DNA from 2 places in the Paenibacillus sp. FSL H7-0703 genome. Region 2 is predicted to be linked to the other one. Evidence: riboswitches for the same ligand, from Rfam matches in the RefSeq annotation. Region 2 holds a riboswitch; the other holds the start of a gene.
What was found. Region 2 has a riboswitch for ZMP and ZTP ahead of MHB46_RS09780 (bifunctional 5,10-methylenetetrahydrofolate dehydrogenase/5,10-methenyltetrahydrofolate cyclohydrolase). Riboswitches for the same ligand answer to the same signal wherever they lie in the genome.

Region 1 (3,409 bases), 1.5 Mb from region 2:
CGCGCTCGCCGGGCATGAAGTACACGCACTACGCGCCGCGAGGCCGCTTGAGCGTGGTACAAGGCCCGTCGTCCGTTGAGGTGACGGGCTGGATTCGCGCCGCGCTGGCGGAGGCTTCCGCGCGCGGGGAGCGCACGGCAGTGCTCGCGTTCGACGAGCATGCCGCCGGCTACGCCGGAGAACGCGTCTACACGCTAGGCAAGCTGGACGCGCTCCATGAGGCAGCGCAGCGCCTGTACGGCGTGCTGCGCCGCTGCGACGAGGACGGCGTCACCTACATTTTGGCGGAATCCTGTCCGCCGAAGGGATTGGGAGACGCCGTCATGAACCGCCTGCTTAAAGCGGCAGGTCACCGAATCGTCCGCTTGTAGCTTCTGTCGAATCAGAGCCTCTTATATTAAATTTTCCTCCCTCCTCGTCTCGGTATTGGGTACTTTCAGTACATGCTTGTACTGATTTGCCCCTTGTCCGCATAACGTGTACAAGAACAGACGGATAATGGAGGGATGGAGTATGCTGGCAGCCTCTGCCCATGCCGGGCAGGTTGTAACGATTCTGATCATGGCGGTAGCGCTAGGAATGGATGCGTTATCGCTGGGCGTAGGGATCGGCATGAAGGGGATACGCCTGCGAGACGTGCTGCGCATCAGTACTGTCATTGGCTTTTTTCATATTCTGATGCCATTACTGGGAATGTTCACAGGCCATTATATGAGTTCTTTATTAGGTCATGTGACGGCCTACTTCGCAGGGGGTCTACTCATCCTTTTGGGCGGGCATATGGTGTATAATTCCTTTAAAGGGGACGGCGTACAGGTATTGGATCATCGTTCGCCTTTAGGCCTTTTGCTGTTTGCACTTGGGGTGAGCGTTGACTCATTTTCTGTAGGAGTGTCACTAGGTATGTTCCAGAGTGATCTGGTGCTGTCCGTTCTGGCGTTTGGTTTTTGCGGGGGAGCAATGGCGATGCTGGGCCTGCTGCTGGGTCGCAAGGTCAGCCGTAATCTAGGAGATTATGGGGAAGCAGTGGGTGGTGCCATTTTGTTGGCATTCGGCTTTATGTTTATGTTTTGATTTTAGCGTAGACAGTGTAAAATAAGTGCAGGGTTATCGTAAAGGATTAGGATTATAGTAATCCTCTGTTTATATATTTTTTTAACATACGGGGGGTGAAAACGTTGAAGAATATCTTATTCGTATGCACAGGGAATACCTGTCGCAGTCCAATGGCTGAAGGGATGCTACGTAAGTTGGCTGCTGAGCATGGGCTAGAACTGGAAGTGCGTTCTGCGGGAGTAGCCGCGATGGAAGGCACGCCGATATCCCGACATGCAGAGGCGGTTCTACGTGATCACGATATATCCGATCAGATCACTTCAACCCCTTTGAGCGACGGGCTTGCCGGGTGGGCGCATCTGATCTTAACCTTGACGCAAGGACATAAACAGCACGTAATTCAGCGCTTTCCCCAAACGGCGGGCAAAGTATTTACACTTAAGGAATATGTGGAGAACCGGGATGCGGTGTTGAATGATGTACAGGAGTTGGATGGTTTATATGCTTCACAGCAGTTGATGGCTTCACTTGGACAAGAGCTATCGGCGCAGGAGCGTGAACGAATGATTGAATTACACCAACGGATTCCGGGCTTTGATATTTCAGATCCGTTTGGCGGTTCGCGAGAAGACTACGATGTCACAGCTGCAGAAATCCGTACGGCGCTGCACAAGCTGCTGGACAAGCTAAAGGCTTCTTCCGAATAAAATTGGTATTACTCATCTGTTTTGTACGGAATCTGTTGATTTTCGGCGGCTAATCCGTTAAGATAAGGTGGAAAAATGAGAATCCGATGTAACTGGCGACAAAAGTGGGATTAACCACGATGGAGCATCGGATATACGGCCGGTCGCCTGGGCAAAAGAGCAATTCCACATAGGTGTGGACTGCTCTTTTTTTCATATACAAGTTGAGCCAGATTGTTAGCTGAGAGTTGATTCCTTTAAAGGTTCTTCCATTTTTTCTGCTCGAAATCTGAAACATCGGCTATAATATAGTCAGATTGTGATCAGGAGAGAGTGTGTTGAACTTGGGGCATGAGACCGTGCCTAGTCTCTGAGAGACTGTTCAACCAAAGGAGGTTCCAATAGTGGGACAATTGGATCATGAGATTTCGCTGGAAGCACAGACCACTTCTGTTGTGCGGGAAATCGCAGAAGCAGCCAGTCTCAAGGCTGGCCGCCTGCTGGTTATTGGTGTTAGCACAAGTGAAGTGGCTGGAAGTCGGATTGGTACGGCGGGAGCGCTCGATGTGGCTCAGCAACTGTTGTCTGGAGTAGAGTCCGTTCGCAGGGAGTATGGCTTTGATGTGGCGTTTCAATGCTGTGAGCATTTAAACCGAGCGCTGGTCGTTGAACGGGCTGTGCTGGAGCGACTGGGACTGACGGAGGTTGCAGCTGTTCCTGTTCGTACAGCAGGAGGCTCTATGGCCACCGTCGCCTATCGTTCTATGAGTGACGCGTGTTTGGCGGCGGACGTGCAGGCCCATGCCGGGATAGACATCGGCGAAACGCTGATTGGCATGCATCTGCGACCCATTGCTGTTCCATTTCGCCCAAGTCTTCGCTGGATTGGCGAAGCACGTGTGACAGCGGCATTCACCCGTCCTCCACTTATTGGTGGACAACGGGCAGTGTATAGTCTGGAGCAAGAAGTCGGCGGAAACTGCGATTAGCATTTGGCATGGCGGCATGTTTGTACTAATCTTTTTTGCATTGATGATGAGGTACCCAACAGAGGAGCAGGCGTTTGCTTGTATACCCAACAATTGACTATGGAGAGGGAGTAATCAATCATGATGGAACACCTGCGTAAAAGTGACCCGGCAGTGATGGAAGCAATGGGACTTGAACTGAAACGACAACGCCACAATATCGAGCTAATCGCATCCGAGAACATTGTCAGTGAAGCAGTAATGGAAGCCATGGGCTCCGTGCTGACGAATAAATATGCTGAAGGTTATCCGAACAAACGCTACTATGGTGGCTGTGAGCATGTAGATATCGTTGAAGACATCGCACGTGACCGCGCAAAAGAATTGTTCGGCGCCGAGCATGCTAACGTGCAGCCTCACTCTGGAGCACAAGCCAACATGGCGGTGTATCTGGCAGCTCTCAAACCTGGAGATACTGTACTGGGTATGAATCTGGCGCATGGTGGCCATTTAACACACGGAAGTCCGGTTAACGCTTCCGGCTTGTTGTATAACTTTGCTGCTTACGGTGTACGCGAAGACAACTTCCGCATCGACTACGATGAAGTGCGCAAGGCAGCCTTTAAGCACCGCCCTCGTCTGATTGTAGCTGGCGCGAGTGCATATCCGCGTACTATTGATTTTGAAGCATTTGCTTCC
Region 2 (3,409 bases):
TCAATGTATCGCCCTATCCATAGACGTAGATTATATAGAAAAGTTTTCCAAAATGTATCAATTTCAATAAAATAACCTCCAAACCCACGATTAGAGATGGATTTGGAGGCTATTTTTTTTAATGAGTAAGCAGAATATATTGGTTCGAACAGGTTAAACACGGTTATGAGCAATCTAATTCGCTATTCGACTGCGCACCATCAACAAGGTTTGTTCTTTGATCTGTCCGATTTCACGGATGAGTGCGGCTGTTTTGGTCTCATAGGAGTATTTGACATCCAAATCTTTCAGCGAAGCAAGGTTAATGTCGACGGTAAGCAGGGCAGATTGAGCGGCGGCTTCGAACAGGATTGCGCCGATGCCAAGATCCGAAATCACATTTTTATTGGACATTTCCACAATGTTGTAGGCTTGCGACAATCCGTCCCGGCATACTTCCAGCAGGCGCATGGGGACCTCAATGGCAGCGATCACCGCTGTCTGTAAGGAATGGATACGATAGCGCTTTTCTTCGTCCGTTTCCTTGGGCAAACGCAGCGCGGTCATGTACTGTTCAAAGGATTGGATGTCTGCGACCATTAGTTCCTCACAATGTGTAGACAATCTTTCCATGCTGCTAATGACGTCCGTGATTTGTTCATGGATATGCGCATATTTTTCTCCTTGTGAAAGGTTGGCGGTCATGGAGGTCATAGCCGCGCCTAGTGCCGCAGCCAGTGCGGATACACTTCCTCCGCCGGGGGTAGGCGCTGCACTTGCAGCCTCTTTTAGAAAATGCCCGATGGAATGATTCCACGACAGTTCACTCATGAATAGACCACCTCTCTGGAGTAGTGTTGCAGATGTATTGCTTTGAGCAGATTTTTGTATAAAATCGCAGTTGTTAAGGTGCCAACACCGCCGGGAACCGGAGAAATGGCATGGACCTTTTCCCCAACGTCTAAAGCGGCATCCCCCACTATTTTTCCCTCTAGCGTCTCATTAATTCCCGCATCTACCAAAATCAGACCGGGATGAACCATATCCTGTGTAATCACATCAGGGCATCCGACTGCGACGAAGGCAATGTCTGCATGGCTCAGATGCTCTGCAATATCACGTGTTCCTGCATGACAGGCGGTAACGGTGGCATTTTCTCTTTGCAACATGTGGAAAAGGGGAAGTCCCACTGTCTGTCCGATGCCCACGAGAGTGACATTTTTGCCTGCCAATGTGTGACCGTAATGCTTGAGCAGCTCGATACAGGCTTGAGGTGTTGCGGGATATAGTCCGGCGTCACCTGTTACGGTAGCCAGCTTGTTATCAGGTGTAATTCCATCAATATCCTTGTAGGGGGCGATGGATTGTTTAATAACGGAGGCGGAAAGATGTTGGGGAAGCGGCAGTTCCAGCATAATGCCATGTACATGGGATGCATCGTTCAGACTGCCGATCAGGTGCAGTAGCTCGGTTTCGCTAACATGACGATCAAAAGTATGGAGATGAAATGAGATGCCCAGCTTCTCCGCTATTTTTTGCTTGGTCCGGGCATAGTAGGCAGATGCCGGATCACCTTCTACCAATAGTGTCGCCAGATGGGGACGGTGTCCTTGCTGCTTCATTTCTTCTACCTGTGAACGGATCGTTGCATATACTTGCTCAGCTGCTTCTTTGGATTTCATGATAATAGCCATAGTCCGAGCCTCCTCTGAATTTATCGAATGATTTATCAACAGGGTGTCATGGTCTTGTAAAACGAAAAAAAGTATTTGCACAAGGTCGTCAAGACAGACGAATCCTCTGCAAATACTTCTCCCAGGCGAACGGTACGCTTTTTTTGTATGCTCCCTCGTGGTTCATTCCACTGACTTCGCCAGTCACATACAGCGTTATTATGTCTTATATTTTAACAAATAATCCTCAGAAAAGAAACCCGCGAACATTTGGAAAACGGGTTATGTTACTTGTCTATATGACAAATGTCATATACCCGAGCTGACGTTTATGACTACAGCGTCTACAGTCTTCACCTTATACTGAGATTAGATCAACATGTACGCCTAACAGGATCAAGGTATAGGCGTCATTTTAAAGGAGGATCATAATGAGTATGACACAACTCCCATTAGCCCAATTGAAAAAAAATATGGCTCCCTACGAGAAAATAAACACGAAATCCAGCGTTCTGCAACTCATCAATACTTTGGGTCCACTGATCCTATTGTGGTATGCTGCTTATCTTAGCCTGTCGGTTTCGTACTGGCTGACGCTTCCCATTGCCATTGTTGCATCGGGGTTTGTGGTACGGACGTTTATTATTTTTCATGATTGTGGTCATCAATCCTTCTTCAAAAGCCGCAAGCTGAACGACATTGTGGGAACGATTACAGGTATTATTACGCTCTGTCCTTATCATCAATGGAAAAATAGTCACGCGATCCACCATGCAACAAGCAGTAATCTGGATAAAAGAGGCACAGGTGACATGTGGGTGCTTACGGTAGAAGAGTACACAGAGGCTTCCACATGGACACGGCTGGCCTATCGCATATATCGAAATCCTTGGGTTATGTTTGGGTTAGGTCCGATCTATACTTTTTTGATTTCCTATCGCTTTAATATCAAGACAGCCAAACGCAAGGAAAAAATGAACACTCATGTGACGAATATATCCATCGTTGCATTGTATGCACTGTTGTGCTGGGCTATTGGATGGCAGGCCTTCCTTCTCGTACAGGCACCTATCTTTTTTGTATCCGGTATGTTGGGCATCTGGTTGTTCTATGTACAACATCAATTTGAGGATTCGTATTTTGAGCACGATGAAGAGTGGAGTTATATTAATGCAGCCGTAGAAGGCAGTTCTTACTACAAGCTTCCTAAAGTATTGCAATGGATTACGGGGAATATCGGATTTCATCACGTTCATCATTTGAGCCCCAAAGTGCCAAATTATAATTTGGAAAAAGCGCATGAAGCGACACCGTTACTTCAAAAGGCGACCACGATCACAGTAAGTAGCAGTCTGCAATCATTGAAGTTCCGCCTTTGGGATGAAAATACGAAAACCTTTTTGACCTTTAAACAAGTGAAGCCGCTCCTCAGCAAACGGGTTGCAGTTACGAAACCCATCCCTACACCTGTTGTAAGCACAGAAAGAAAATAACTTTGTACAAAACTTGGTATGATATGATAAGAGATATAAGTCAAGTGAAGTAGAAGAGGGTGGGCAGGATGCAAAAATGGTATCAGATTTTTCAAAGAAATACTGGACTTAGCCCTTATGTGTGGGTCGTCTTTTATATCCTGCCCTTTTACTACTTTAGCTCTTCATCTACAAGTCATATTATTCTGGGTACTGCTATTATTTTGGTGTTTTTTGCATGTTATGTATTGGCTTTTGTCTCGAAAGGCTGGCTCATATACTTTT

Region 1: another riboswitch for ZMP and ZTP. It lies ahead of MHB46_RS16635 (TIGR01440 family protein); the one in region 2 lies ahead of MHB46_RS09780 (bifunctional 5,10-methylenetetrahydrofolate dehydrogenase/5,10-methenyltetrahydrofolate cyclohydrolase).

Annotation. Positions count from the first base shown of each region.
Region 1 covers NZ_JBBOPF010000001.1:3,751,442-3,754,850, forward strand. The annotation lists gene MHB46_RS16620 (L-threonylcarbamoyladenylate synthase) at 1-371, shown strand, start outside; gene MHB46_RS16625 (manganese efflux pump MntP) at 514-1,074, shown strand; gene MHB46_RS16630 (low molecular weight protein arginine phosphatase) at 1,179-1,763, shown strand; ZMP/ZTP riboswitch at 1,842-1,923, shown strand; gene MHB46_RS16635 (TIGR01440 family protein) at 2,144-2,731, shown strand; gene glyA (serine hydroxymethyltransferase) at 2,852-3,409, shown strand, end outside.
Region 2 covers NZ_JBBOPF010000001.1:2,256,328-2,259,736, reverse strand. The annotation lists gene MHB46_RS09785 (cyclodeaminase/cyclohydrolase family protein) at 175-810, opposite strand; gene MHB46_RS09780 (bifunctional 5,10-methylenetetrahydrofolate dehydrogenase/5,10-methenyltetrahydrofolate cyclohydrolase) at 807-1,673, opposite strand; ZMP/ZTP riboswitch at 1,786-1,870, opposite strand; gene MHB46_RS09775 (fatty acid desaturase) at 2,084-3,145, shown strand; gene MHB46_RS09770 (sensor histidine kinase) at 3,214-3,409, shown strand, end outside.